DNA from 4 places in the Streptomyces sp. NPDC055013 genome. Region 2 is predicted to be linked to each of the others. Evidence: riboswitches for the same ligand, from Rfam matches in the RefSeq annotation. Region 2 holds a riboswitch; each other region holds the start of a gene.
The links. Region 2 has a riboswitch for cobalamin ahead of ACWGDB_RS07650 (GHMP family kinase ATP-binding protein). Riboswitches for the same ligand answer to the same signal wherever they lie in the genome.
Positions count from the first base shown of each region.

Region 1: another riboswitch for cobalamin. It lies ahead of ACWGDB_RS14370 (ABC transporter substrate-binding protein); the one in region 2 lies ahead of ACWGDB_RS07650 (GHMP family kinase ATP-binding protein).
Region 3: another riboswitch for cobalamin. It lies ahead of ACWGDB_RS34570 (ribonucleoside-diphosphate reductase subunit alpha); the one in region 2 lies ahead of ACWGDB_RS07650 (GHMP family kinase ATP-binding protein).
Region 4: another riboswitch for cobalamin. It lies ahead of ACWGDB_RS29325 (cobalamin biosynthesis protein); the one in region 2 lies ahead of ACWGDB_RS07650 (GHMP family kinase ATP-binding protein).

Region 1 covers NZ_JBSGVW010000009.1:143,350-150,529, forward strand. The annotation lists gene meaB (methylmalonyl Co-A mutase-associated GTPase MeaB) at 1-561, opposite strand, end outside; gene scpA (methylmalonyl-CoA mutase) at 558-2,732, opposite strand; gene ACWGDB_RS14365 (methylmalonyl-CoA mutase family protein) at 2,732-4,534, opposite strand; cobalamin riboswitch at 4,666-4,846, shown strand; gene ACWGDB_RS14370 (ABC transporter substrate-binding protein) at 4,907-5,959, shown strand; gene ACWGDB_RS14375 (FecCD family ABC transporter permease) at 5,956-6,972, shown strand; gene ACWGDB_RS14380 (ABC transporter ATP-binding protein) at 6,969-7,180, shown strand, end outside.
Region 2 covers NZ_JBSGVW010000004.1:290,660-297,839, forward strand. The annotation lists gene ACWGDB_RS07625 (class F sortase) at 1-566, opposite strand, end outside; gene ACWGDB_RS07630 (hypothetical protein) at 563-1,381, opposite strand; gene ACWGDB_RS07635 (Rieske 2Fe-2S domain-containing protein) at 1,662-2,723, shown strand; gene ACWGDB_RS07640 (hypothetical protein) at 2,860-3,315, opposite strand; gene ACWGDB_RS07645 (ferric reductase-like transmembrane domain-containing protein) at 3,415-4,401, opposite strand; cobalamin riboswitch at 4,617-4,852, shown strand; gene ACWGDB_RS07650 (GHMP family kinase ATP-binding protein) at 5,067-5,969, shown strand; gene ACWGDB_RS07655 (cysteine synthase family protein) at 5,966-6,988, shown strand; gene ACWGDB_RS07660 (ATP-grasp domain-containing protein) at 6,985-7,180, shown strand, end outside.
Region 3 covers NZ_JBSGVW010000039.1:30,726-37,905, forward strand. The annotation lists gene ACWGDB_RS34565 (ATP-binding protein) at 1-3,224, opposite strand, end outside; cobalamin riboswitch at 3,466-3,605, shown strand; gene ACWGDB_RS34570 (ribonucleoside-diphosphate reductase subunit alpha) at 3,730-6,117, shown strand; gene ACWGDB_RS34575 (ribonucleotide-diphosphate reductase subunit beta) at 6,117-7,130, shown strand; gene ACWGDB_RS34580 (hypothetical protein) at 7,043-7,180, opposite strand, start outside.
Region 4 covers NZ_JBSGVW010000028.1:75,744-82,923, forward strand. The annotation lists gene cobN (cobaltochelatase subunit CobN) at 1-1,073, opposite strand, end outside; gene ACWGDB_RS29320 (cobyric acid synthase) at 1,070-2,581, opposite strand; gene ACWGDB_RS29325 (cobalamin biosynthesis protein) at 2,578-3,519, opposite strand; cobalamin riboswitch at 3,622-3,762, opposite strand; gene ACWGDB_RS29330 (hypothetical protein) at 3,879-4,100, opposite strand; gene ACWGDB_RS29335 (anion permease) at 4,153-5,385, opposite strand; gene ACWGDB_RS29340 (lysozyme) at 5,550-6,299, opposite strand; gene ACWGDB_RS29345 (class II aldolase/adducin family protein) at 6,508-7,180, shown strand, end outside.

The DNA.
Region 1 (7,180 bases), on a different contig from region 2:
GACGCCCTTCTTGATGCCCTGCAACTGGTCGCCCGTGCGGGCCAGCGTGAGCAGCAGGAAGGAGTCGACCATGTTCGCGACCGCGGTCTCGGACTGGCCGACACCGACCGTCTCCACCAGCACCACGTCGTAGCCCGCGGCCTCCATCACCACGATCGACTCGCGGGTGGCCTTGGCGACCCCGCCCAGCGTGCCCGCGGTGGGGGAAGGGCGGATGAAGGCGGCCGGGTCGACCGACAGACGCTCCATCCGCGTCTTGTCGCCCAGGATCGAACCGCCCGTACGACTGGACGACGGATCGACGGCCAGCACCGCCACCCGGTGGCCGAGCGCGGTGAGCATCGTGCCGAACGCGTCGATGAACGTCGACTTCCCGACCCCCGGCACCCCGCTGACCCCGATCCGCCGGGCCTTCCCGCTGTGCGGCAGCAGCTCGGTCAGCAACTGCTGGGCCAGCACCCGGTGCCCGGGCCGGGTGGACTCGACGAGCGTGATGGCGCGCGCGACTATGGCCCGCTTCCCGTCGAGGACACCCTTCACATACGTGTCGAGATCGATCACAGCTCGTGCCCGAGGTCGGCTCCCAGCCGCTTGACGAGGTCGTACGCGGCGTCCGGGATCACCGTCCCGGGCGGGAAGACGGCCGCCGCGCCCATCTCCAGGAGCGTGGGCACGTCCTGCGGCGGGATCACGCCGCCGACCACGATCATGATGTCCTCGCGGCCCTCCTCGGCCAGCGCCTCCTTGAGCGCCGGTACGAGGGTGAGGTGACCGGCGGCCAGGGACGAGACCCCGACGATGTGCACGTCCGCCTCGACGGCCTGGCGGGCCACCTCGGCCGGGGTCTGGAACAGCGGGCCGACGTCCACGTCGAAGCCGAGGTCGGCGAAGGCGGTGGCGATCACCTTCTGGCCGCGGTCGTGGCCGTCCTGGCCCATCTTGGCGACCAGGATGCGCGGGCGGCGGCCTTCGGCCTCCTCGAAGTCGGACACGAGGGTGCGGGTGCGGTCCACGGACGGCGACTCCCCGGCTTCGTTGCGGTACACGCCGGTGATGGTACGGATCTGGCTCGCGTGCCGGCCGTACACCTTCTCCAAGGCGTCCGAGATCTCCCCGACGGTGGCCTTCGCGCGGGCCGCGTTCACCGCCAGCTCCAGCAGGTTGCCCTCGCCGCCCGCGGCCCGGGTGAGTGCGTCCAGCGCGTCCTGGCAGACCTGCTCGTCGCGCTCCGCCCGCAGCCGCCGCAGCTTCTCGATCTGCTGGGCGCGCACGGAGGAGTTGTCGACCTTGAGCACGTCGATCTGCTCGTCGCTGTCGACGCGGTACTTGTTGACGCCGATGACGGGCTGGCGTCCGGAGTCGATCCGGGCCTGGGTGCGGGCCGCGGCCTCCTCGATGCGCAGCTTGGGGATGCCGGCGTCGATCGCCTTGGCCATGCCGCCCGCCGCCTCGACCTCCTGGATGTGCTGCCAGGCACGGCGGGCGAGGTCGTACGTCAGCTTCTCCACATAGGCACTGCCGCCCCACGGGTCGATGACCCGGGTCGTGCCCGACTCCTGCTGGATCATCAGCTGCGTGTTGCGGGCGATGCGTGCGGAGAAGTCGGTCGGCAGCGCGAGCGCCTCGTCGAGGGCGTTGGTGTGCAGCGACTGGGTGTGGCCCTGCGTCGCGGCCATCGCCTCGACACACGTGCGCGTGACGTTGTTGAACACGTCCTGCGCGGTCAGCGACCAGCCCGAGGTCTGCGAATGGGTGCGCAGCGACAGCGACTTGGAGTTCTTCGGGTCGAACTGCTTCACCAGCTTCGCCCACAGCAGCCGCGCCGCCCGCAGCTTGGCGACCTCCATGAAGAAGTTCATGCCGATCGCCCAGAAGAACGACAGCCGGGGCGCGAACGCGTCCACGTCCAGGCCGGCCTCCCGGCCCGCGCGGATGTACTCGACGCCGTCCGCGAGCGTGTACGCCAGCTCCAGGTCGGCCGTCGCGCCGGCCTCCTGGATGTGGTATCCGGAGATGGAGATGGAGTTGTAGCGCGGCATCCGCTGCGAGGTGAAGGCGAAGATGTCGGAGATGATCCGCATCGACGGCGTCGGCGGATAGATGTAGGTGTTGCGGACCATGAACTCCTTGAGGATGTCGTTCTGGATGGTCCCGGCCAGCTTCTCGGGCGGTACGCCCTGTTCCTCCGCCGCCACGATGTACAGCGCGAGCACCGGCAGCACGGCGCCGTTCATCGTCATCGACACGGTCATCTTGTCCAGCGGAATGCCGTCGAAGAGCTGCCGCATGTCGTAGATCGAGTCGATCGCCACGCCCGCCATGCCGACGTCGCCCGTCACGCGCGGGTGGTCGCTGTCGTAACCCCGGTGCGTGGGCAGGTCGAAGGCGATCGACAGGCCCTTCTGGCCGGCCGCCAGGTTACGCCGGTAGAAGGCGTTGGACTCCTCGGCGGTGGAGAAGCCCGCGTACTGGCGGATCGTCCAGGGCTGGTTGACGTACATCGACGGGTACGGGCCGCGCAGATACGGCGCCATGCCCGGGTAGGTGCCCAGGAAGTCCAGGCCCTCCAGGTCACGGCCGGTGTAGAGCGGCTTGACCGCGATGCCTTCCGGGGTCTCCCACAGGAGCTCGTCCCCGCCCGTGGCCTGCTTGACGGCCGTGCGCCACTCGTCGGCGCCGCCGCCGGCTGCCGGGGTGCCCAGCTCGATCCCGGTGAAGTCGGGGATTCCCATCAGGACACTCCCATGCGGTCGAGGGTCGCGGACAGTACGGCGACGGCGTCACAGCCCGCGAAGACGTAACTGTCGACATCGGTGTACTGCCCGGGGCGGCCCGCGAGGAACACGTGCGTGGCGCCCGCCGACCTGAACTCGGCGGCCACCGTCTCGGCCTGCTCCTCGTAGAGGGCGTCACTGGAGCACAGGCACACCTCCGTGGCACCGCTGTCCTCGAAGGTGCCCTCGGTGACCGGCTCGACGCCGCCCGCCTGGAAGAGGTTCGAGGCGAAGGTGAGGCGCGCGGTGTGGGCGGCGGCCGGGCCGAGCGCGGCCAGGAAGATCCGGGGCCGGGCGCCGGTGGCGGCCAGGTGGGCGTCGGAGCGGGCGCGCAGGGCCTCGTAGGCCTCGTCGCGGCGGACCCGGGGAAGGCCCCCGGACCGGGGCGCTGGCGCGGGCGCACGCTCCACGGGCGGCTCGGTGAGGTTCGGGAACTCGCTGACGCCGGTGATGGGTTCGCGCCGCTTGGCGAGCTTGCCCGTGCGGGCCTCCCACGTCTGTGCCAGGTCCTGGCCCAGCTGCCCGGTGCGCAACGCGGCCGCCTGGCCGCCTGCCCGCTCGATCCGCTGGAAGAACTCCCAGCCCGCGCGGGCCAGTTCGTCGGTGAGGGTCTCCACATACCAGGAGCCGCCCGCCGGGTCGATCACCCGGGCCAGGTGCGACTCCTCGATGAGGATGGTCGAGGTGTTGCGGGCGATGCGCCGGGCGAAGGCGTCCGGCAGGCCGAGCGCGTGGTCGAAGGGCAGCACGGTCACGGAGTCGGCGCCGCCGACCCCGGCGGCCAGCGTGGCGACCGTAGTGCGCAGCATGTTCACCCAGGGGTCCCGGCGCGTCATCATCACCGGCGAGGTGACGGCATGCTGAACCTGAGCGCTGGGCGCCCCGCAGACCTCGGTCACCCGCGCCCACAGCCGGCGCGCGGCGCGCAGCTTGGCGATCGTCAGGAACTGGTCGGCGGTGGCCGCGTAACGGAACTCCAGCTGCGCACACGCCTGTTCGGCGGTCAGCCCCGCCTCGGTGAGCTCACGCAGATACGCGACGCCGGTCGCCAGCGAGGAGCCCAGCTCCTGGGCGGCCGAGCCGCCGGCCTCGTGGTACGGCAGCGCGTCCACGGTCAGCGCCCGCAGCCCCGCGTACTCCTCGGCGCACAGCCGCGCCAGGGAGGCGACCGGCGCGAACTCCGAGGACGTGCCCGTGCGGGCCTCGTGGCCGAGCGGGTCGGCGCCGAGGTTGCCGCGCGCCGCCTCCTTGGCGACGCCCCGCTCCTCGTACTGCCGCAGCAGCTCCCGCGCGGCGGGCTCCACGTCGGCGCCGGCGTCGAGAACGACAGGGGCCAGGTCGAGGTAGACGCCCTCCAGGGCGCGACCGAGCGACGACACCGGGATGCCGCCCTCGCCGAGGACAAGCCAGAGCGAGGTGACGCCGTTCTCCAGGTCCGCGAGCACCAGGCCGTCCGTCAGCGCCGTGTGCCGCTGCCGCAGATCCCAGCCGCCCACCGTGTTGCCCTCGGCGCGACCGCCGCGGACGAAGGGGGCGAATCCGGGCAGACCGGAGTCGGACGCGGCATCGCGCGAGGTGTACAGGGGGCGGGTGCGCAGCCCGTCCTCCAGCGCAGTGGACAGAGCGTCTTCCGCAGCCGGGCCCGAGACGTCCTTGCCCGACTTGCGCAGCACGCCTTCCACCAGGCGTTGCCATTGCTCATGGGTTGCGTCAGGGAACTCGGCGGCCAGCGAGAGCCCGTCGTCAGGCAGGACCGTCATGCTCGGATGCTAGGTCAGATCATCAAAGGAGCAGCAGAGGGCACGGCTGTGACCTTGCCCTCTTCCAGATTGTGACCTGGGTCTCCGCGGTCTGTCGGGCCCTCCGGGCGCCCGCTCGAACGACCCGGCCTTGATAGCCTCTGAGGGCCAGTCGAGCCACACCCGAGGCCAGGGAATCCGGTGCGAATCCGGAGCTGACGCGCAGCGGTGAGGGGGACCGGCGGGGCACAGACGCACGCCACTGGGAGACCGGGAAGGCGCCCCGTCGGGACGAACCCGAGTCCGAAGACCTGCTGGCACCTCCACGCCCGCGCGCGGAGGACGTCCGAAGGCCAGGCTCCGCGTACGAGCCCCGACAACCGAGGCACGCCTGTGTACCGTTCTGCCCTCCGTCCCGCTGCCCTGCTGCTGGCGCCCGCCCTCCTGCTCACCGCGTGCGGTGGCTCGGGAAGCGGCAGTACCGAGGACTCCGGGAAGTCCGCCGCCGCGGGCTACCCCGTCACCCTCGACAACTGCGGCCACAAGGTCACCCTGAAGGCGCCCCCGAAGCGGGCCGTGTCCCTCAACCAGGGCACCACGGAGATCCTGCTCTCCCTCGGCCTCGCCGACCGTGTGGCCGGCACGGCGACCTGGACCGACCCGGTGATGAAGGGCCTGGAGAAGGCGAACGCCTCCGTGCCGCGGCTCGCGGACAACGCGCCCTCCTTCGAGAAGGTCCTGGACGCCGAACCCGACTTCGTGACCTCCTCCTTCGTCTCCACCCTCGGCAAGGGCGGCGTCGCCACCCGCGAGCAGTTCGAGAAGCTGGGCGTGCCCACCTACGTCTCGCCCTCCGACTGCTCGGCGGGCAAGGACAACGACAGCGGCGGCGACGGCTCGCGTTCCACCCCGCTCACCCTCGACACCGTGTACGGCGAGATACGCGACCTGGCCCGCGCCTTCGGTGTCGCCGAGCGCGGCGACAAGCTCGTCGCCGAGCTGAAGGAGCGGGTGCGCAAGTCCACCGCAGGGCTGGACGCCTCCGATGTCACCCTCATGTACTGGTTCGCCAACTCCCAGTCGCCCTACCTCGCCGGCTGCTGCGGCGCGCCGGGTGCCGTCACCCGTGCCGTCGGCGCGCGGAACTCCTTCTCCGACACCCACGACGAGTGGCCCCAGATCGGCTGGGAGACCGTCGCCGACCGTGACCCCGACGTCCTCGTGATCGGCGACCTCACGCGCAAGCAGCAGACCGCGGAGACCGCCGAGGCCAAGATCCGCTTCCTGGAGACCAATCCCGCCACCCGCAATCTGACCGCCGTGAAGAAGAAGCGGTACGTCCTGCTCAGCGGGCAGGCGATGAACCCGTCCATCCGCACGGTCGAAGGGATCGAGAAGGTCGCCGCGAGCCTGCGCGACTTCGGGCTCGCCGGGCCCGCCGAGTGAGCGTCCGTACGCCGCTGCTGACCTTCGGCGGCCTGGCCGCGCTGCTCGCGTCGGTCGCAGTCGCCGTGACGATCGGGCCGGCCGACATCTCCACGGCGGACGTGTGGGCGTCCGTGGCCGCCCATCTCGGCCTCGGCGAGGGCACGTTGGCGCCGCTGCGGGACGGCATCGTGTGGAACCTGCGCATGCCGCGCACGCTGCTCGCCGCGGTGTGCGGCGCCGGACTCGCCGTGTGCGGGGCGGTCATGCAGTCGCTGCTGCGCAATCCGCTGGCCGATCCGTTCGTCCTCGGGGTGTCGTCCGGCGCGTCCACGGGAGCAGTCGCCGTGGTCGTGCTGGGGGTCGGCGGGGGAGTGGTGTCGCTGTCGGCGGGCGCCTTCCTCGGCGCGCTGCTCTCCTTCGCCATGGTGCTGCTGCTCAGCCACGTCCTCGGCGGCAGCACGGACCGGGTCGTGCTGTCCGGGGTCGCGGCCATGCAGCTGTTCTCCGCGCTGACCTCGTTCATCGTGCTGACCTCCGCCGACGCCGACACCACCCGGGCCGTGCTGTTCTGGCTGCTGGGCTCGCTCACCGGCGCCGACTGGGGACAGGTGCTGCTGTGCACCGCCGTACTGGCCGTCGTCCTCGCCGTCTGCCTCGGGTACGCCCGCACCCTGGACGCCTTCGCCTTCGGGGACGACGCCGCCGCCGGGCTCGGCGTCCGCGTCGCCCGTACCCGGCTGGTCCTGCTCTGCGCGACCGCGCTGCTCACCGCCGCCCTGGTCAGCTGCGCCGGCGCGATCGGCTTCGTCGGCCTGGTCCTGCCGCACGCCACCCGCGCCCTCACCGGCTGTGGTCACGCCCGCCTGCTGCCGGTCACGGCACTGACCGGGGCCGTCTTCCTGGTGTGGGTGGACACCGCCGCCCGCACCGTCCTCGACCCCCAGGAGGTCCCCGTGGGCGTCGTCACGTCCCTCATCGGCGTACCTGCCTTCATCGCCGTGCTCTACCGAGGACGGAGGACGGCGGCATGACCAGCCTGCGCACGGACCGTGTCGTACGGCGCCTCGCCGACAAGGTCGTCGTCGACGGCGTCACCCTCACCCTGAGTCCCGGCGAGACCGTCGGCCTGCTCGGCCCCAACGGCTCGGGCAAGTCGACCCTGTTGAGACTCCTCGCCGGGGTTCTCGCCCCCACCGCCGGGGTCGTCACCCTGGACGGACGTCCGCTGCCCGAGGTCGG
Region 2 (7,180 bases):
GCGTCGAACTGGCCGCCGCAGGTGACCAGCCGCAGCCCGGCGTGGTCGACGTTCTTGTACACCTCGAGAGTGGGGAACTTCGCCTTCTCGTATTCCTCGACCCGGTCCACCGTGAAGGTGGCCGTCTTCCCGTCCTCGCGCGTCACCTCCACGGTGTCGCCGGCCGACATCTGGTCCAGCCCCTTGAAGACGGCGTCCGCACCGTCCCAGGTGACGTGTCCGGCGATCACCGCGGGTCCCTGGGAGCCGGGGGTGGGGCCGGGTTCGTACCAGCCGGCCAGGTCTGGGTTCTTGGGGGTCGTCATCGCCCCGTCCGCGTTCTGCCTCAGCGTCTCCAGCGTGCTCGACACACCGAGGGACGGGATGGTGACCTTCTGCGGGACCGACCGGTCCAGAGCGGTGACTGTCTGGTTTCCCGTCGACGCATCAGCGGTCGTGCTCTGGCCTGGAGACGTCTGTGATGCCGAAGTCCCCTGGCCACCACAGGCAGTGAGCAGCAGGCCCGCGACGGCAGCGGCGATCACGGCGGCGGGGGCACGCCGCGCGCGCAGGACCGGGTGCCTCACGCGGCTTCCCCGGCCTTCGCCACCGCGACACCGGACGCTTTACGACGACGCACGACGAATACCGCGGCAACCGCCGTCGCCGCAGAGGCCGCGCCGATGGCCACGCCCGGAGCCACGCTCGTGCCGCCGGCCCCGCTGCCCGTCTCGATCCCGCCGACCGGGACGGAGCCGATCGCCGCGCCCTTGACCTCACCGCAGTTGGTGGGTGCGGTCGCCTCCTGGGGCAGCTTCGGGTCGAGTTCACTCTTGCCGGCGCCCTCGAAGTCGTACTTGTCGTTGTTGTTGGGGTCGATGCCGTGCTGGACGACGTGCAGGTCCTTGATGTGGTCGATGACGTCCTGGGAGACCTGCAGGGTCCGCTTGTAGGTGATCTTGCCTTCCTTGTCGGCGACCGGCATGCGGTCTACCGCGAGGCCACTGGTCGCCGCGTCGGTATCTCCCGAGACGGTGAGCGCGATGTTGATGTCGCCGTAGTGGACCGTCGCCTCGGTGTTGTTGAGGATCCCGTCGCCGTCCTTGTCCGCGCTGTCGTCCGGGCACACGAAGTCATGCCCTTCGGTCGACCCGTGCAGGTGCTGCGCGGAAGGCTGACCGGGCACCATGCCTTCGGACTTGATCCACACGGTGAGTTCCTGGCCACGCGCGCTCAGCATCACGGTGCCCTTGGATCCGGAGTCGTTCAGCTGCTCCAGATCGATCTGGTAGGCGGGGGTGTCTTCCTCGGCGAACACCGGGGAGGAGCCTGCCACGGTGATGAGAGCGGCTGCGGGCAGGGCGGCGAGCACCGCGAGACGGCCGGTTCGCATGGACATCAGGTTGGTTCCTCTTCCGGGTGGGGGGCTTATTGCAAAGATTGTGCAGTTACACATACAACGCAGCACTGCTTGCGGGTGTTCAACGGGACTCCGCGACGCACGTGAACCGCGAGGTGAGACCTGAGTGCGGCGAAGGAGTGGATCAGCATGCGCACGCCTGCCTCGCCGAGCAGGCCGAGGAGGGCCGGCTCTCACCCGTCCGGATGCGCCGGGTAGTGCGTGCGCGGCGGGCGGCCGTCAGGATGAAGGGTGCTGTCCCACGGACGAGGGAGAGGTACGCATGGTCGACCTGCGGCGCGTCGGAGCGAACCCGGATTTCTGGTATCCGGTCGCGCTGTCCGGGAGCGTGCGCAGCAAACGGGTGATCGCGACCGCCTTCGCCGGAGAGAACATCGCGCTCTACCGCGGTGAGAGCGGCGCCGTCCACGCACTGGAGGACCGGTGTGCCCACCGCCAAGTGCCGCTGAGCATGGGGGTCGTGGAGGGCGACACCCTGCGCTGCGGCTATCACGCGTGGGTCTACCGCGGCGACGGCCGCCTCTCGAAGATCCCGTATCTGTCCAAGGGGGACGGTAGGCCACCGCGTGGCGTGCGCGGCTACCCCGTCCGCGAGGCGTACGGCCTGGTGTTCGTCTTCCCCGGTGATCCGGAGAAGGCGGCGGTCACCGCCCTGCCCTCCCTGCCGGCATTCGGCTCGGCGAAGTACAAGACCATGACCTTCTCGCGGACCGTGCGCTGCCACTACTCGTTCATGCACGAGAACCTGCTCGACATGAATCACCAGTTCCTCCACCGGGGCGTCCTCGGCAAACTCCATCCCGAATTGCTGGGATACCGGTCCGGCCCGCGGTCGGTGGAGGCCCGCTACTTGTTCACCCATGCCGGGGGCAAACGGAACCGTGGGGCCGGCCTGCTGGCCGCGGAGGGCATCGGCGGCGGTGACTCCAGCGACGTCATGACCATCCGCACCGACTATCCGTACCAGACACTTGACCTGCTCCCGGCAGACGCCGAACGTCCCTCCTTTCGGCTCTGGGCCGCGTACGTGCCCGAGGACGCCGAGCAGCGCACATGTCACACCTACGGCCTGCTCATGATCGAGAAGCCGAGGATTCCCGGGGCCTTGAATGTGGCGTGGCCGCTCATCAGACGCTTCACCGAGCGCGTGTTCGCCGAGGACCGCATGGCCGTCGAAGCTGAGCAGCGGGCATGGGAGCAACAGGGCGAGGACCGCAATCATGAGGTCTTCCCCCTGATCCTGGACGTCCGCGAGGTATTGCGCACCAATGGCGTACCGCTGCGCCCCAAGGCTGCAGCGTGCGGAATCACCCAGGACAGCTAGGCCACGGTAGTCCCCCGCCACTCCGCGGGACCGGCCACCTCCAATGACCCGGACCCCTCCGCAGCGCCGCCACACGGGTGAATGCGGGTGACACGGTCACCGGTACTGTGCCGCTCCGCTACCACCCTTTCTCCCCTCACCTGCTCGGGCGCCACCGGAACCAGTGGTCCACCCCGTCGAGCCTGTAGCGGCGGTCTCCACTGTCGAACCGCACCTCACCCACGAGCCGCCGAGCACCGTCCGGCGCCTGACGGTACGGCGCGAGGAGCAAGTCAAGCTCGTCGTAGCGGGCATCGATCCCTCCGTTCCCCGGATGGCTGTCCGCCTCGACCGTCCCGGCTTCATAAGCCTCGTTCCACCTGACGTAGATCGCCCACTGCTCGCGCTCCATCGCCACGGCGGCCTCGCTCGCGGGCCACACGAGGTACTCGTCGGCCTCGTCGTCGCGGTCGTAGTCGCGGCCCTCGTAGTAGTGAGGGACATCACCGATGACCGCGAGTCCTTTGCGCGGCCCGTCGTACCACTCCAAGTCCACGTACACACGCTCGAAGCCGTCCGCGATCAACTGCTGCTCGTCCCAGCTCTCAGCCACCTCGGCAGGCTACCGACCAGCGGCACGGGCATCCATGATCACGATTTGGGCCCGTCCCGCAGACGTTCCGGACCAGCCCGTGCCGGCAGCCGGCGTGGATCACTCCGGCTCGTGCGCGTGTGGGCTCGTGGCAGGTGGTTCGACGGGGCGCTCGCGTCCGCCGTCGTGCCCGGATGCCGCGACAGCGACGAGGCCGATGACGACCGCCGCGACGGCGAGGCGGGCCGCCGCGCGTACCACCCAGCTCGGCAGAGAGATCCCGTCACGCCGCCCCGGCACGGTCAGCCGCTCGGACCGCCGAGCGGGCCGCAGCAGCCGGGCCAACAGCAGCACGGCGATGGGGAGTTGCAGCAGCCACAGCACCGTGCGGGGCCATTCGCCGTACCAGACGTTCGTGCCGTAGAGCAGTGTGTGCCACACGCTGAGGACGTAGACGACGATCACGAAACGGTGCAGCCGACGCCAGGTGTTCGCGCCGATGCGGTGGCGGACGTAGAACAACAACCCGAGCGGGACGGCGAGATACAGCGCGCCCTGACCGACGGGGATCGCGATCTGGCCGGTCCCGGAGTCGTACCAGCCAGGCAGGAAGGTGTCGGCGAAGCCGGTCCACAGGCGTTCGGCCCACCCCAACTGAGCCTCATATCGCACGAGTTCGGCCGCGAACATCAGGGCGTGCGCGAACATCAGCGCCATCGTGGTGAGGCTCGTCGTGCGATGCCAGCGTTCCAGGACCTGCCGGGAGACCGGTAGCCGGGCGGGGCGCGGCCCCGACAGCAGCAGGCCGAGCATGACCGTTCCCCACGCCCACAGCAGTCCCGACCAGCCGAACGCCTGGCTCAGCAGGTACATCCAGTAGGTGGCAGGGTCGTCCATGAACGGCATGACCGCGACCGTCGCCGAGTCACCGGACTCCATGCGCAGGTAGAGGAAGACGAACACGGCCGCCGTGACCGCGACGGCCGCGCTCGCGTCGGGAACGGCGGCACGCAGATCGGCGCGCAGGGCGACCCGGTCGACAGCAGTGCGGTCGGGTGCGGGCTGCGCACTCGTGCCGTCGGCCTGCGACGTGGGCTCTGGCAGCATCTCCTGGGCCTTTCGGGCAGCGGCCACCGACGGGCGGTGTGCGTGGTCGTGGAAGCTACAAGTGTGGTTGAGGTGATCGGTTCCACCGAGGCCCAATCCGGCCAGAGCGCTCGTGGTGCCGACACGCTGTCTCAGCTGCTCGTGCCCGACGACGCCACCGGCCACATCAGGACAACCGGCATTGGGCGCCCTGTCGCAGGAGCACGAGCGCACCTACGCTGATGGGCGCAGTCGGTTCGTGCCGCCGGTCCGACCAAGCCCACGGTGGCGCGACGCAAGAGGGAACCCGGTGGGAATCCGGGACTGTCCCGCAGCGGTGAGTGGGAACGAACGCCGTCAATCAGCACTGGCTCCGCGCCAAGAGGGCCGGGAAGCGACGGCCGGTAGGTGTCGCCGGATCTCCGGTGGGCGCGCCCACGAGTCCGAAGACCTGCCACTGCGCCCGCGCGTGAGGTGTGGGCTGTGCACGGTGACCTCGTGGACTGGGTTGGCGGTACGGGCGACATCACGGCGTACTCTGCGCCGCGCCTCCTTCCCGGTCGAAGTTCAGCAGTTCGGGAGTTCCGGGCTCGGGACCAGAAGGAGGGCGTATTCGTGACCACGCGCGTACCCGTCATCCGTGCGCGGCGTCGGCCGGCCCGCGGCTCGGCGGACCGGGACGAGCGGTGCTGACACTCGCCGGAGCAGCCCGCGAGGCAGCCGGCCCGCCGGCCCGCACCGTGTCCGGTGTCTGCCACGGCACCCTGGGCGAGCTCTATCAGGGCCCGCTGCGGGCCGATGCCGAGCCAGACATCGCCGTGGTGTCCTTTCCCCTCGACCGGCATTCCTGGGTGCACTTCACCCCGGGCGTGAATCCGCCCGATCTCCTGCCCCTGGGAGAGAGATCCGCGACCGCGGTCCGGCTCTTCCTGGAGCACTTCGGGCTCACGCTGCCACCGGGCCGCTGGAGCACTCACTCCGACCTGCGGGTGGGCGTGGGGATGGCCAGTTCGACCGCGGACATCGTGGCGACGCTGCGCTGTCTGTTCCGGCTCTTCCGCCTGCGGTACGACGCCGACGTGGTCCTCGGCATCCTCGCCGCCATCGAACGTGCCGACAGCGTCTTCCTCGACGAGTTCGCGCTCCATCTCAGCGGTCGGCACCGGGTGGTCCGGCGCTTGGGTACGGACATCGGTTTCCACACCGCCTTCGTCACCGAACCCGGCACGGTGGACACCGCCGCCGTCACCGGCCGGCTGCTGGAGCAGTACCGGCGGCGCGGGGAGGAGTACGAGCGCTGCCTGGCCGACCTTCTGAAGGGCTTCGCTTCGGGCGATCCGGCCGCCGTTGCACGAGCGGCGACCGCCAGCGCCGCGCTGTCCCAGGAGGTCCTGCCCAAAGCCACGTTCGACAGCCTGCTCGCTCACCGCGAGCGCTTCGGTTCCGACGGGATCTTCGTCGCTCACACCGGCTGCCTGATCGGCTACCTGTTTCCCCGCCGCCCCAGTACCGAGGTCAAGTCCGAACTCTCCGCCTTCTTCCACTCGCTCGGCCACCAGTGCTCGTTCGCCCAAGGAGGCTACGGTTGATCCACCCCCACATCGCCGACGCTCTGAAGGTTCCCGACCTTGTCCGGCTGACCGACAACCTCGTCCTGATCCGTTTCGAGTCGATGAAGATCTACTCGGCGCTCGCGGCGGTCCGCCATCTTCTGGACCGAGGCACCATCCGCCCGGGACAGACCCTGATCGACAGCTCCAGCGGCATCTACGCCTACGCCCTGGCGCTGGCCTGCCACCGGTACGGCATGCGCTGCCACATCGTGGCCTCCACCACCGTCGACGCCACCACGCTCGCCCAGTTGAAGATCCTGCGCGCCACCGTTGAACAGGTCAGGCCGTCCCAGGACCTCAAGCTCGACCAGGAGTTACGGGTGCGGCGGGTGAAGGAGATCCTCGCCGAGCGGCCCGACTGCCACTGGATGCGCCAGTACCACGACGACGTCCACTACCTCGGGTACCACGAAGTCGCCGACCGGATCACGGCCGAGTGCCGGGACCACGCCCTGACGGTGGTCGGAGGCGTGGGGTCCGGCGCGTCGACGGGCGGACTGGTGGAACGGCTCCGGGAAACCGACTCCTCGGTGCGGCTCGTCGGGATACAGCCGTTCGGCAGCGTCACCTTCGGCAGCGAGGACCACCACGACCCCGAAGCGATCATCGCCGGAGTCGGATCGTCGATCGTCTTCGACAACGTCCGCCATCACCTCTACGACGCCGTCCACTGGATGGACTTCGCGCACGCCCTGTCCGGTGCGGTCGCCCTGCTGCGGGAGCACGCGGTGTTCGCCGGGCTCTCCACCGGCGCCGGCTACCTGGCCTCGACGTACGAGGCCCGCCGCCACCCCGACCGGCTGCACCTCGTGATCGGCGCCGACACCGGACACCGTTACGTGGAGGGCGTCTTCGCCCGCCACACCGAAGCCCTCGACCCTGCCGCGCTGAAACCCGCCGAGGTGGCCGAACCGGAGGAGATGACCATGCCGTGGTCCACCATGGCCTGGCAACGCACCCCCTGCCCGGCACGCTGGAAGGAGCGGGCGGCATGAGCGTGGCCTGCCTGGAATCGCTCACGTTCGGGCTCGGGCACCTGGTCCGCGCCGCCGACGCGCTCGGCGAGCGACTGCTGCTCCTCACGCGCGATCCCGCCTACTACACCTACGAGTTGGAGCGCCTTCCCGCCGGTGCCCTGGACGTCGTGGAGCTCGACACCTTTGACGTGGACCAGGTGGCGGACCGGC
Region 3 (7,180 bases), on a different contig from region 2:
ATCACCAGTACGTCGGCGACCAGGCGCTGGGCGCGCGCGTCGAGGGTGCTCCAGCCGACCGAGGGCGGGATCCACAGGCTGTGCTTGCGGTACGCCCCGGGGTTGCCGGTGCGCGCGCCGATGTTGTCGGCGACGCCCTTCTCGTCGATCCAGAGGAACCGCTCGGGTTGCCCGGTCTCCAGCGTGAGGGCCACCAGGTCCCCCGCCTCGGCGACGAACGGATGCAGGGGCCGCCGGGGCGAGGCCCCGTTCGCCTCGGGATGCCCGGGCGCCCGGTTCACCGTGCCGGCCATCGACAGCCAGCGCTCCACCGTCTGTACGGCGCTCGCCCCGCCCAGCGCCCGGGGCGGCTCGCGCCCGCCGTCGTGCCCGTCCTTCCCCGGCATCGCGTGCGCCTCCCGCTCATGGACGCCGACACTGTCCGGAAGCCTCCACAGGCACAGCGCCTGGAGCAGCATGACCTGCGCGTACCAGCACCGGGACTGCTGGAGCACGGTCTCCGCCTGCCGGATCAGGTCGGCGCGGCCGCCCTGATAGGCGCGGGGATGCCGGATCCGACGGTTGGCCGCGTACTTGAAGCCCTGGGCCAGCGCTGCCTCCAGGGCGAGCGGCAGATCGGGGGCGCCGCCGGTGGCCTTCGGGTCCAGGTGACGCAGCCACCTGGTGAGGCGTTCGCGGGCCTCGTCACGGTGCGCCTCGTCGACGGAGCCCAGCAGCATGGGGATCATCCAGGCGCGCATCACGAACTCCCGGAACAGAACGACCCGCTTCCTGCGGTACTCCTGGTTGAGCGTGCGCCGGTCCTGCTGGAGCCGCCCGATGCGCTCGGTCCTGGCCCGTGAGGGCGCGCCCGCGGCCCGCGCCCGCGCCATGCGCTCGGCCCCCTGCTCGTACTCACCGCGTTTCCAGGCCTTCAGCTCGCCGAGCCGGTCGTTGTACTCCTGCACGGGGTCGGTGTTCAGCCCGATCCGCCCGCGGATCACGGCGAACGCGGGGTTGCCGCCGGTGCCGAACTCCTGGGCGACGGCCAGGCGTATCGAGTAGGAGGGTTCCTTCACACCGATCTGGACGAGCTGTTCGTAGAGCGGGGTGGTGTCGATCCGGTCGGAGACGCTCCGCAGGGCGGCTCCGAGTTGTCGGAGCAACCTCAGCTTGGCGTCGTCGAGGCTGCGCCGGTCACCCTTGAAACCGGCCCACGTCCTGCGCACGTCGCCCAGGATGTCGCCCAGCAGCCGCGGAACGTCCTCCACGCTCTCGATCTCCACGGCGGCCGCGTAGAGGTCGAGCGCCTTCGGATCGTCCGTGCGGCGTTCAGCGGCCCTGCAGAGCCGGTGGGCCAGGGTGTGCCCCCGCACCCGTGAGCGGCGGAGCCGTTCCTCGACCTCCTTCGTCACCTCGGCCCGTACACCTTCCCGGCGGGCCCGGACCGTCGCCGCACGGCGGCGCGACAACAGCACCAGGGCCATGAGCAGTTCACGGCTGGGCCCGGGCGGCTGGAGCACATGCTCGACGAGCTCGCCGGCGCCCCGCTCGCCCAGCTGCCGCAGCACGCGATAGCCGAAGTAGGCCTGGATGATGCTGTGCGGGAAACGGACCTTGCGCTCGAAGCCCTCCACCAGTCCGAGCCTGTCCGCATTGCGTGCGATCCGGGCGAGGGCGGCGCGGCACTGGTCCATGTTGCCGCCGCGCAACCGCTTCCTCTCGTCCGGGCCGATCCGCCGGCACAGCACGTCCCAGATCTGCTGCCGGTGCCACTCGGAGAAGACGTTCCCGCGCCTGCCGTACCGGTCGAAGGCGCGTCCGCCGGCCCACAGGTGCTCGGCGCGGGCCTGCGCGCGTCGCATCGGACCGGGGTGGACGTCCGAGTCGAGCAGCTCTCCGAGGCCGACCTCCAGCTTGTCCTGGAGCAGTCCCAGACAGGCCAGGGCGGAGACCACTTCGAGGGCGTCGCGGCGTTCCTGCCGGCTCAGCGCGACGTCCCGGCGCAGCCTGCCCTGGCACAGCGCCTCGTCCCAGGTCTCCAGCAGCCACAGCCGCAGCATGCCGCGGTCGCGGCTGCGGGTGTTCATGTGCTGCGGGTCGTTGTCGGGCCGGTCGTGCTCCAGGGCGCCGTGGCGGTGCAGTTCGCGGGCGATCTGGAGGTAGACCGGCGACTCGGTCACCTCCGCCGTCTCCACGATCCAGTCCACGCGGCGTTCGTCCGTCTCCGGGACGCGTGCCTGGACGAACCGCAGGGCCTCCTCCTCGCTGAGCGGTTCCAGCTCCACGATCGCGGCCGGGGTGCTCTCCAGCGGGCTGTGCGGACGGGAGGCGATGACGAGGGGCAGCTTCTCCTCGTGGGCGCGCTCGATGGCCCGCCGGATGATGTTGTCCCGGTGCTGTTCGAGGCCGTCGCCGAGGAGAGCCTCCTCCAGTCCGTCGGCGATGACGACCGGTTTGTCGTCGGCCAGGAGTTGCTGCCAGACCCGCTCGGTCTTGCCGCGCGCGAGGATGCCCCGGGGTGCCTCTTCGGTGAAGCGCTGCTTGGCCATGCGTTCGAAGTTCAGGTCGGTGCCGCCGTTCGCGTCCCGCAGCCGGATCGGCACGGGTACGGCGTTCTGCTCCGCCAGCAGTTCCGTGAGGCGTACCAGGACGGCGGTCTTGCCCACACCGACGCCGCCGACCAGCAGATAGGGCCGGCGGGTGGCGCGCTCCCGCAGCCGTTCGGCGATGACCTGGGCGATCTCCTCGCGGCCCACGATCTCGGCGGTGTCCGGGCCTGCGGTGAGCACCAGTCGGTGGGGGTCGTCCCGTGCCTTGGCGAGATAGCGCCGCTTGGTCCAGCGGTACCACCAGAACAGAAAGAGTGTGGCGGCGATCGACGCGGCGAGCACCGGGCCGACGAAGCGCATGACCGTCTCGAATCCGGGGTTGCCCTGCCGCCACCGCTCGAAGCCGGTCGTGTTGCTCGAGATCAGGATGTACAGGCCCTCCACCACCCAGGCGAACAGGGCGAGCGCGGCCACCGTCCAGATGGCCCGGGTGACGTTGGTGTAGGTGAACCACCGGCGCCATTTCCTGGGGCGGGTGGTGCCGCCGCGGGCCTCCAGGCGGATCATCAGCCGGTGCCAGTGGCCCACGAACCCCTGCCTGACCCAGGTGCCCGCCCGTCTCGGAGCCAGCGTCGCCATCGGCGCGTCGCGCGGCCGCTTCTTGCCGGGCGGGCGACGCACGACCCTCGTCATCGTTCGTCTCCTTCCGAGAAGGACTCTCGAAACGGAGCGACCGCGGGGCGCCGACACCTATCTCCATGGAAGCACTCCCGGAACTCCCCGCAACCCGGCGGCCCCATGGCCGGCATGCGCGCCCCGGCGAGGGTCGAGATCCGGATACTCGCCGACATCACTCTCCTCACCTACAAGTTGACGCTCTGAAACCAGCACGACACAACATCTGGGGGTGGCGTGGCGGGTGAGCACAAGATGTATGCTCATGCTCGCTGTCGCCGCAGGGGAATCCGGTGCGAATCCGGAACTGTCCCGCAACGGTGTACTTGTGCATGTCTGTTCCCAGGACCGGCGTGCGCAGGAGTCAGTCCGAGGACCTGCCGACAGCGCGCCCGGCCACCCGGCCGGTGCGCCCGACGTCCGGGCCTCGTGGAATGGGCCGGTGGACGCGACGCCGTGTGCGCTCGTGTGCTGCCCCCTGCCCTCGCCGAGGCCCCCGTGCCGAGCGAGGGAGAGCCCCCACGTGACCATCGCGCCAGCAGACCCGGCCTCAGCCGTTCCTACCGTCCCCACGGACGAGGACGCTCCGGGAACCGCCTTGCTGCGGACCCTGACCGAGCTGACCGCCGACCTCGCCGACGCCGACCCCGGCCGGGTCGCCGCCGCCGCGCTGCGCGGCCGGTCCGCGTTCGCGGACGAGGCGGAGCTGCGCGAGCTGGCCACCGAGGCGGCGGCCGGCCTGATCTCCGAGGACCCCGCCTACAGCAGGCTCGCCGCCCGGCTGCTGACCCTCTCCATCGCCGCCGAGGCCGCCTCGCAGGGCGTGACGTCCTTCACCGGATCGGTCGCGGTCGGACACCGTGAGGGCCTCATCGCCGACCGGACCGCCGAGTTCGTGCGGCTGCACGCGGCCCGCCTCGACGCCCTGGTCGACACCGACGCCGACGACCGCTTCGGCTACTTCGGCCTGCGCACCCTGCACAGCCGGTACCTCCTGCGGCACCCCATCACCCGCAAGGTCGTCGAGACGCCCCAGCACTTCATGCTGCGCGTCGCCGCCGGTCTCGCCGAGGACGACACCGCCCGGTCGGTGGACGAAGTCTCCGCGCTCTACGGGCTCATGAGCCGCCTCGACTACCTCCCGTCCTCCCCCACCCTCTTCAACTCCGGCACCCGGCACCCCCAGATGTCGTCCTGCTACCTCCTCGACTCCCCCAAGGACGAGCTGGACTCCATCTACGACCGCTACCACCAGGTCGCCCGCCTCTCCAAGCACGCCGGCGGCATCGGGCTGTCGTACTCCCGTATCCGCTCCCGGGGTTCGCTGATCCGCGGCACCAACGGTCACTCCAACGGCATCGTCCCGTTCCTGAAGACCCTCGACGCCTCGGTCGCCGCGGTGAACCAGGGCGGCCGGCGCAAGGGCGCGGCCGCGGTGTACCTGGAGACCTGGCACTCCGACATCGAGGAGTTCCTGGAGCTGCGCGACAACACCGGTGAGGACGCCCGCCGTACGCACAACCTGAACCTCGCGCACTGGGTCCCGGACGAGTTCATGCGCCGGGTCAACGCCGACCAGCCGTGGTCGCTGTTCTCGCCGTCGGACGTGCCGGATCTCGTGGACCTGTGGGGCGACGAGTTCGACGCCGCGTACCGCAAGGCCGAGGCGGCCGGGCTCGCGAAGAAGACCATTCCCGCCCGTGACCTGTACGGCCGCATGATGCGCACCCTCGCGCAGACCGGCAACGGCTGGATGACCTTCAAGGACGCCGCCAACCGCACCGCCAACCAGACGGCCCTGCCGGGCCATGTCGTCCACTCCTCCAACCTCTGCACGGAGATCCTGGAGGTCACGGACGACGGGGAGACGGCGGTCTGCAACCTGGGGTCGGTCAACCTCGGCGCCTTCGTGAACACGATGACCGGCGACATCGACTGGGAGCGGCTCGACGCCACCGTCCGCACGGCCGTCACGTTCCTCGACCGGGTCGTCGACATCAACTTCTACCCGACCGAGCAGGCGGGCCGGTCGAACGCCAAGTGGCGGCCGGTCGGACTCGGCGCCATGGGCCTGCAGGACGTCTTCTTCAAACTGCGCCTGCCCTTCGACTCGGCCGAGGCGAAAGCCCTGTCGACCCGGATCGCCGAGCGCATCATGCTCGCCTCCTACGAGGCCTCCGCCGACCTCGCCGAGCGCAACGGACCGTTGCCGGCCTGGGAGAAGACCCGTACCGCCCGGGGTGTCCTGCACCCCGACCACTACGGTGTCGAGCTGACCTGGCCGGAGCGCTGGGCTGCCCTGCGCAGCCGTATCGCCACCACCGGCATGCGCAACTCCCTCCTCCTCGCCATCGCGCCCACCGCGACCATCGCGTCGATCGCCGGTGTCTACGAGTGCATCGAGCCGCAGGTCTCCAACCTGTTCAAGCGCGAGACGCTCTCCGGAGAGTTCCTCCAGGTCAACTCCTACCTGGTCAACGAGCTCAAGGAGCTCGGCGTCTGGGACGCCCGCACCCGTGAGGCGCTGCGCGAGGCGAACGGCTCGGTGCAGGAGTTCGCCTGGATCCCCGAGGACGTACGGCGGCTCTACCGCACGGCGTGGGAGATCCCGCAGCGCGGCCTGATCGACATGGCGGCGGCGCGGACCCCGTTCCTCGACCAGGCGCAGTCCCTGAACCTGTTCCTGGAGACGCCGACCATCGGAAAGCTCTCCTCGATGTACGCGTACGCCTGGAAGTCGGGCCTGAAGACGACGTACTACCTGCGCTCGCGCCCGGCGACCCGCATCGCCCGCGCCGCCCAGGGCCAGGCGCCCCAGCCCGAGAAGACCATCCCCGTCCAGCAGGTCGCCGAGCCCGACGCCGTCGCCTGCTCCCTGGAAAACCCCGAGTCCTGCGAGGCCTGCCAGTAATGACCACCCGTAACAGCAACCTGCTCGACCCGGGCTTCGAACTGACCCTGCGCCCCATGCGCTACCCGGACTTCTACGAGCGCTACCGGGACGCGATCAAGAACACCTGGACCGTCGAGGAGGTCGACCTCCACTCGGACGTCGCCGACCTGGCGAAGCTGTCCGAGGGTGAGCAGCACATGATCGGCCGGCTGGTCGCGTTCTTCGCGACGGGCGACTCGATCGTCGCGAACAACCTGGTGCTGACGCTCTACAAGCACATCAACTCCCCCGAGGCGCGGCTGTATCTGAGTCGGCAGCTCTTCGAGGAGGCCGTGCACGTCCAGTTCTACCTGACGCTGCTCGACACCTATCTCCCCGACCCGGAGGACCGGGCGGCGGCCTTCGACGCCGTCGAGAACATCCCGTCCATCCGCGAGAAGGCCGAGTTCTGCTTCAAGTGGATCAACGAGGTCGAGAAGCTGGACAGCCTGCAGACCAAGGCGGACCGGCGCCGCTTCCTGCTCAACCTGATCTGCTTCGCCGCGTGCATCGAGGGCCTGTTCTTCTACGGCGCCTTCGCGTACGTCTACTGGTTCCGCAGCCGGGGTCTGCTGCACGGCCTCGCCACCGGCACCAACTGGGTGTTCCGCGACGAGACGATGCACATGAGCTTCGCCTTCGACGTGGTCGACACCGTCCGCAAGGAGGAGCCGGAGCTGTTCGACGACCAGCTCGAGCAGGAGGTCACCGACATGCTGAGGGAGGCCGTCGAGGCCGAGCTGCAGTTCGCGCGCGACCTGTGTGGTGACGGCCTCCCGGGGATGAACACCGACTCGATGCGGCAGTACCTGGAGTGTGTCGCCGATCAGCGTCTGACGCGTCTCGGCTTCGCTCCGGTGTACGGCTCCGAGAACCCCTTCTCCTTCATGGAGCTGCAGGGTGTTCAGGAGTTGACCAACTTCTTCGAGCGGCGGCCCTCGGCGTACCAGGTGGCGGTGGAGGGCACCGTCGACCTGGACGAGGACTTCTGAGCCTCGGTCCTGTCGCGTTCCTGGGCCTCCCTGATCTGACGGTCGATGCG
Region 4 (7,180 bases), on a different contig from region 2:
GAGGCGGGCGTGTCGAGACCGACCGCGTTGCCGACGCGCGAGTGCTTGGTCGGGTAGGCGGTGAAGACGAGCGCGAGCTTCTTCTCGCCGTTCGCCATGTGCTTCAACTGGGCGTGCCGTACCGCGATCCCGGCGACGCGCCCGGCCCGCTCCGGGTCGGCGACGTACACGGGCACGTCGTCGGGACCCTGCTCCTTGAAGGAGAACGGCACGGTCACGAGCCGTCCGTCGAACTCCGGGATCGCGACCTGCATCGCCGCGTCCATGGGGGACAGGGCGGCGTCGGACTCGTCCCACGCGGCTCGCGAGGAGGTCAGGCAGAGGCCTTGCAGCACCGGCACGTCGAGCTCGGCGAGCCGGCCGATGTCCCACGCCTCCTCGTCACCGCCCGCCGACGCCTGCGAGGCGTGCGTGCCGCCGGCCGCGAGGACGGTGGCGACCAGGGCGTCGGCCTTGCCTAGGATCTCGTACAGCTCCGCGTCCGCCCCCCGCAGCGAACCGCAGTACACCGGAAGAGCGTTGGCGCCCCGGGCCTCGATCGCGTCGCACAGGGTGTCCACGAAGGCGGTGTTGCCGCTGAGTTCGTGGGCCCGGTAGAAGAGCACGCCGACGGTCGGACGGCCGTCGACGAGGGCACGCTCACCATGGACGCCGAACTCCGGCATCTTCTGCGGCTCGACGAACCCCTCGCCCGTCAGCAGCACGGTGTCGGAGAGGAACCGCGCGAGTTCGGTGAGGTTGGCGGGCCCGCCCTCGACGAGATACCTCAGCGCCTCGGCCACCACACCGGCCGGGACGGACGACTCGGCCATCAACTCCGCGTCCGGGACGGCCTCGCCGCCGAGCAGCACCGTCGGGATGCCCGAGGCCTTCAGCGCGGCGAGCCCGTCCTCCCAGGCCCGCTTGCCGCCCAGCAGACGTACGACGGCGATGTCCGAGCCCTCGATGAGCGCGGGCAGTTCCTCGGTGACGTCCACGCGGGTCGGATTGCCGATCCGGTACGAGGCACCGGAAGCGGCCCTGGCCGCCAACAGGTCCGTGTCGGCGGTCGACAACAACAACACAGTGCTCATGCGGGCGCTCCCGGTGGAATGAAAGGCAGTCCTTGCGGCGCGCCCGACTCGATGAGCCGACGGAGCGCGTCCGTGTCAGCGTGCTGTTCGATCAGGTCGCCGAGCCGGTCGAGCTGTTCCTCGCGCAGCGCGGCGAACGACGTGTCGGGGGCCGGCACGAAGCGGCGGCCCGCGGCGGCGGCCACCTCGCGCAGGAAGGCCCGCCGGAAACCGTCCGACTCCAGCGAACCGTGCCAGTGCGTGCCCCAGGTCTGGCCGACCCGGCAGCCGTCGAGGAAGGCTTCCCCGCCATGGATCTCGGCGACCCCGTGGTGGATCTCGTACCCCGCGACGTGCGCGCCGAGGGCCTCTCCCTCCGGCCGGGTGAGGGTCTTCTCGCGGGCGAACCGCACCCGCACGGGCAACACACCGAGCCCCTCGACATGGCCCCGCCGGCTCTCGACCTCGTCCTCGATGTGCTCGCCGAGGACCTGGAAGCCGCCGCAGATGCCGAGGACGGGCCGGCCTTCGGCGACCCTGCGCTTCAGGGCCTCCGCGAGCCCCCGCTCCCGCAGCCACTCCAGCGCCCGGACCGTCCCCCGGGTCCCCGGGACGATGACGAGATCGGCGTCCGCCAGCTCCTCAGGCCGGTCCACGAACCGCACGACGACGCCGGGTTCGGCGGCCAGGGCGTCGACGTCGGTGAAGTTGGACATGAGCGGCACGGCACAGACGGCGATCCGCAGCACGTCCTCGCCGAGAGGCGGAGCGACGTTCGACTCCCGGACGGTCCCGCGCAGGGACACCCGCAGCCCGTCCTCCTCGTCGATGCCCAGGCCGTGCTGGAAGGGGAGGATGCCGTAGGTGTGCCGTCCGGTGAGGCCGTGCAGCATGTCGATCCCCGGCTCCAGGAGGCTGACGTCGCCGCGGAACTTGTTCACCAGGAATCCGGCGACGAGCGCCTGATCCTCGGGCGAGAGGAGGGCGACCGTCCCGAAGAAGGAGGCGAACACGCCCCCGCGGTCGATGTCACCCACCACCAGCACGGGCAGCCCGGCGTTGCGGGCGATCCCCATGTTGACGATGTCGGTCCGCCGCAGATTGATCTCGGCCGGAGAGCCGGCCCCCTCACAGATCACCGCGTCATACGTGCCCCGCAACTCGGCGAGACAGTCGAGCACGGTCCCCAGCAACTGCTGCTGCCGCCCGCCGTGATAGCCGCGTGCGCTCAGCTCACCCACCGGCTTGCCCAGCAGCACGACCTGACTGCTCTGCTCCCCACCGGGCTTGAGCAGCACGGGATTCATCAGCGCGGTCGGCTCGACCCGGCACGCCTGTGCCTGCATGGCCTGCGCCCGCCCGATCTCGGCGCCCTCACGCGTGACGAACGAGTTGAGGGACATGTTCTGCGCCTTGAACGGCGCGACCTTCACTCCCTGCCGCACCAGCCACCGGCAGATCCCGGCGGTGACGACGCTTTTGCCGGCGTCGGACGTCGTGCCGGCGACGAGGAGACCACCGCCCGTCATGAGGTACGCCCCTTCGCGATGCGGCGCGCGGCGACACAGACGCCGAGCGCCAGCCAGCCGACGCGCTGCGACAGCCGTACGGCCCGTTCGATGTCCTGCGTGCCGACGGCCCGCCCGTCCCCGTTCAGCACGGGCCGGTGCTCGACCCGTCCGCCGTACGACAGCGTCCCGCCCAGCCGGACCCCGAGCGCCCCCGCGAAGGAGGCCTCCACGGGCCCCGCGTTGGGGCTCGGGTGCTGGGCGGCATCGGCGCGCCACGCTCGTACCGCCCCACGGGGGTCACCCCCGGCGACGGCGGCGAGTACGGCGGTCAGCCGGGATCCCGGCCACCCCGCCACGTCGTCGAGCCTCGCCGAAGCCCAGCCGTAGCGCCGGTACCTGGGCGACTTGTGCCCCACCATGGCGTCGAGCGTGTTCACCGCCCGGAACCCGACCAGCCCGGGAACGCCTGCCACGGCGCCCCACACCAGCGCCCCCACGACCGCGTCGGAGGTGTTCTCGGCGACGGACTCCACGACCGCCCGCGCGATCCCGTCCGCGTCCAGTGCCTGCGGATCCCGCCCGCACAGATGCGGCAGCCGGGCACGTGCCGCCTCGACGTCCCCCGCTTGCAGTGCCTGCCCGATCACCCGGGCCTCCCGGGCGAGCGAAGTCCCCCCGACGACCGCCCAGGTGGCGGCGCCGGTCAGCGCGACGGAGGTGGCGGGGGACGTACGTGCGAGACGAGCCGCGGCGGCACCGAGCGCCACGGCGCCACCGGCGCACACAGCGGTGTGCACCGCACCGAAAGCGCGGTGGTCGCGCCACAGGACCCGTTCCACGGCGGCGGCGGTCCGCCCGAACACGGCGACCGGATGCCCCCGGCGAGGATCGCCGAGCAGCAGATCACCGAGAAGTCCGGCGGCGGCGCCGTACGCGAAGACGCGATCGGCACGCATCGGGGTCAGCCGATCGTCGAGTCAGACGAGGGTCCGGTTCTGCATGTCGATCGGCAGGCGAGCATCGCGTTATGTCCTCACTCAGGGTGTCCGCGCCCTGGTTCGACGAGATCGGCGGTGAGAGTTCCTGGCTCCCGGGGGCTATCTACCCCGGTGACAGTGGCGGGACCGCGCCGGATTCACACCGGCTTCCTCTCCTGCCGCCGCACATGGCTCCGGCAGTCCACCACGGGGTTGGAACGGCCGTCAACTTGCCGTTGACCTGCGAAGGGAGAGTGTGCGAAGGCCCACACAGCAGTGAGGTGCGGGACGGTGATCCGTCCCGCACCTCGGGTGTTTCAGGTGGTGCGCGTCGTGCGTCAGGCCACGATCAGATAGATGCCGTACGCCACTGCCGCCGCGCATGCCGCGAAGCACGCGTACGCGCCCGTGACCGCGAGAGAGGCCGAGTCGCCCTGCGCCACGGCCCGTTCGCGTCGCGACAGGCCCGCGATGCCGAGGGTGAACAGACCCACCAGGGCCACGGTCACCACGAGGCTGACGCCGAAGACGGAGCCGAGTGCCGCCCAGTCGATCTTCATGCTTCTGCTTTCTTGAGTGAGTGAGGGGGAGTGACTGGAATGACCGGGTGCGTCAGACGGAGGCCTTCGAAGGCTTCGGCTCCGAGGACTGGGCCGGGATGGTGGCCGTGAGCTCCTCGGTCGCCGTGCCCGCGGGCGGCGGGGTAACGGCGGCCATGGCCGTGGTCACCACGCCGGCCGGCTCGTCGGACTCGTTGACGTTGGTGTGGTCGATGACCTCGCGGCGGGAGATCTTCCAGATCGCGGCGCTGGAGGCGACCAGGAAGACCGCGACGACGGCCGTGCCCCAGGCACCGAAGCCCGTCACGTACTCCGCGATCGCGCCGACCAGTGCGGCGGCCGGGAGGGTCAGGCCCCAGGCGACGAACATGCGGGTCGCCGTCGACCAGCGGACCACGCCGCCCTTGCGGCCGAGGCCCGCGCCCATCACCGCGCCGGAGACGGAGTGCGTGGTGGACAGGGAGAAGCCGAGGTGGGAGGAGGCCAGGATGACGGTGGCCGCGCTGGTCTGGGCGGCGAAGCCCTGCTGCGGCTGAAGGTCGGTCAGGCCCTTGCCCATGGTGCGGATGATGCGCCAGCCACCGAGGTAGGTGCCGAGCGCGATGGCCACGCCCGCGGAGAGGATGACCCACATGGGCGGGTCGGAGTCGGGCGCGAGGGTGCCGCCGGCGACCAGGGCGAGGGTGATGATGCCCATGGTCTTCTGCGCGTCGTTGGTGCCGTGGGCCAGGGAGACCAGGCCGGCCGAGGCGATCTGGCCGGCGCGGTAGCCCTTCTTGGCGGACTCGCCGTCGGCCTTCTTGCCGAGCGAGTAGGTCAGGCGGGTGGCCAGCAGCGCGGCGATTCCCGCGACCAGCGGGGCGGCGATCGCCGGGATCAGCACCTTGGTGACGAGCGCGTCGCCGTGGACCGCGCCGACGCCGGCCGAGGCGATGGTGGCGCCGATCAGACCGCCCATCAGGGCGTGCGAGGAGCTGGAGGGCAGGCCCACCAGCCAGGTCAGCAGATTCCAGAGGATCGCGCCGACCAACGCGGCGAAGATGACCTCGGGACGGATGCCGGTCTCGTCGACGAGACCTTTGGAGATCGTGTTGGCGACCTCCACGGAGAGGAAGGCGCCGACAAGGTTCAGCGCGGCGGACATGGCCACCGCGACCTTGGGCTTGAGCGCACCGGTCGAGATGGTGGTGGCCATCGCGTTGGCGGTGTCGTGGAAACCGTTCGTGAAATCGAACGCGAGTGCGGTTACGACCACAATCGCGAGGATCAGCGAGAAGTTTTCCATTTACCCAGGCAATCGTTCGAGGTCATTGGCCGGTCGAACGTAGGTAACCTGAGTGAACGGAAGGTGAACTGGGGTGAGCCGCACGGTGTCCGGGTGAGGGGGTTAATCGTCCGGTGGACGAGGCCCCTCTCTATCGGCCATCGCGCGGCCCAGGCGCCGCAAGGTCAGTAGCCTCGGGCAAACTTTTTCAGCTGGCTCATGGACCCGTTGAAGAGATTTTGGTCACCCGGCAGGCTGCCGCTGCCGTTGTCGTACTGCCAGATGGTCCAGAACCGCCATCCGGCCGGCAGTGCCCCCGCGCTGGAGGAGTCGTAGCGGGCTATCCACAGCGCGTGGTTCGACGCGAAGGCGCGGCTGCCGCCGGTGCAGTTGTTCCACCAGTGCGTGGTCGTGTAGATCACCGGGCGGCGGCCGGTCAGTCGCTTCACCTCGTTGCTGAAGGACTGGATCCAGCTGACCATCTTGGCCTTGCTCAGCCCGTAGCACTTGTGCTTGCTGTACGGGTTGTACTCGATGTCGAGGGCGGGTGGCAGGGTCCAGCCGTCGGACCGCCAGCCGCCGCCGTTGCGCACGAAGTGCGCGGCCTGTGTCCTGCCCGACGACTTGTCCGGCAGTGCGAAGTGGTAGGCGCCGCGGATCAGGCCAGCGCTGCGGGAGCCGTTGTACTGCTGGCCGAAGTAGGGGTTGCGGTAGGTGTGGGACTCGGTCGCCTTGACGTAGACGAACTTGGCGCCCTTGCTCTTCGAGCTCTGCCAGTTGACGTTCTTCTGGTGGGAAGAGACGTCATGGCCCCTGGGCTTGCCGGCCGCCGCGGCCGGTATCTCGGCCAATGCGGTTCCGCCGAGCGTGAGCGCTGCGACGGATACCGCCAGGAAGCGGGAGCGGTGACGGGACGGTTTGCGATCACGGGCCATATTTCCCCCCGGAATGGCGACGTGCACGACAAATCAGCCAGAGGCTACGGGAAGATCGTTGAATCCTGATCGATCCCAGGCCAAGCTGACGGGTGAGGGGCTATGTCCCGGTATGCGACCTGCCGGACGCCGGTCCTCCTCCTCTAAAGTGCCTCGGCCCGGCGGCGACTTGATGCCGTGCCGCCGCCCCGCCTGGCAGGATCGCCGCATGGCTGAGGAGCGGCGGGACCAGCGGGGTGCGCGGGACGTGCGGGAGGGCGCACAGGAAGTGGGGGAGTCGTGGGGTCGCAGTGCCCGCCCCGAGGAGGTGGAGGCCTGGGAGGCCCTCGTGGCGACGGCCCGCCGAACCGTCTCCGACGGCCTGGTCGTCGGCACGTCCGGGAACCTCTCGGTGCGGGTCGACGACACCGTGCTGGTCACGCCGTCGGGAGTGCCCTACGACCGCCTGGCGCCGGAGGACGTGACCGGGGTCGACCTGGCCGGCAGGCAGGTGCTGGGCACGCTGGTGCCGACGAGCGAGCTGCCCATGCACCTCGCCGTCTACAGGGCCACGGACGCCGGCGCCGTCGTCCACACCCACGCGGTCCACGCGACGGCCGTCTCGACCCTGGTGCCCGAGCTCCCGCTGATCCACTACATGGCCGCAGCCCTCGGCGGCCCCGTCCGAGTTGCCCCCTATGCGACGTACGGCACCCAGGAGTTGGCCGAGAACATGCTCCAGGCCCTCACCGACCGCACCGCCTGCCTCCTCCAGAACCACGGCACGATGGCCTACGGCACGACCCTGGACCAGGCCTACGACCGCACGGCCCAGCTCGAGTGGATGTCCCGCCTGTGGCTCACGGCATCCTCGGTGCCGGGCCTGTCCCCGACGCTGCTGT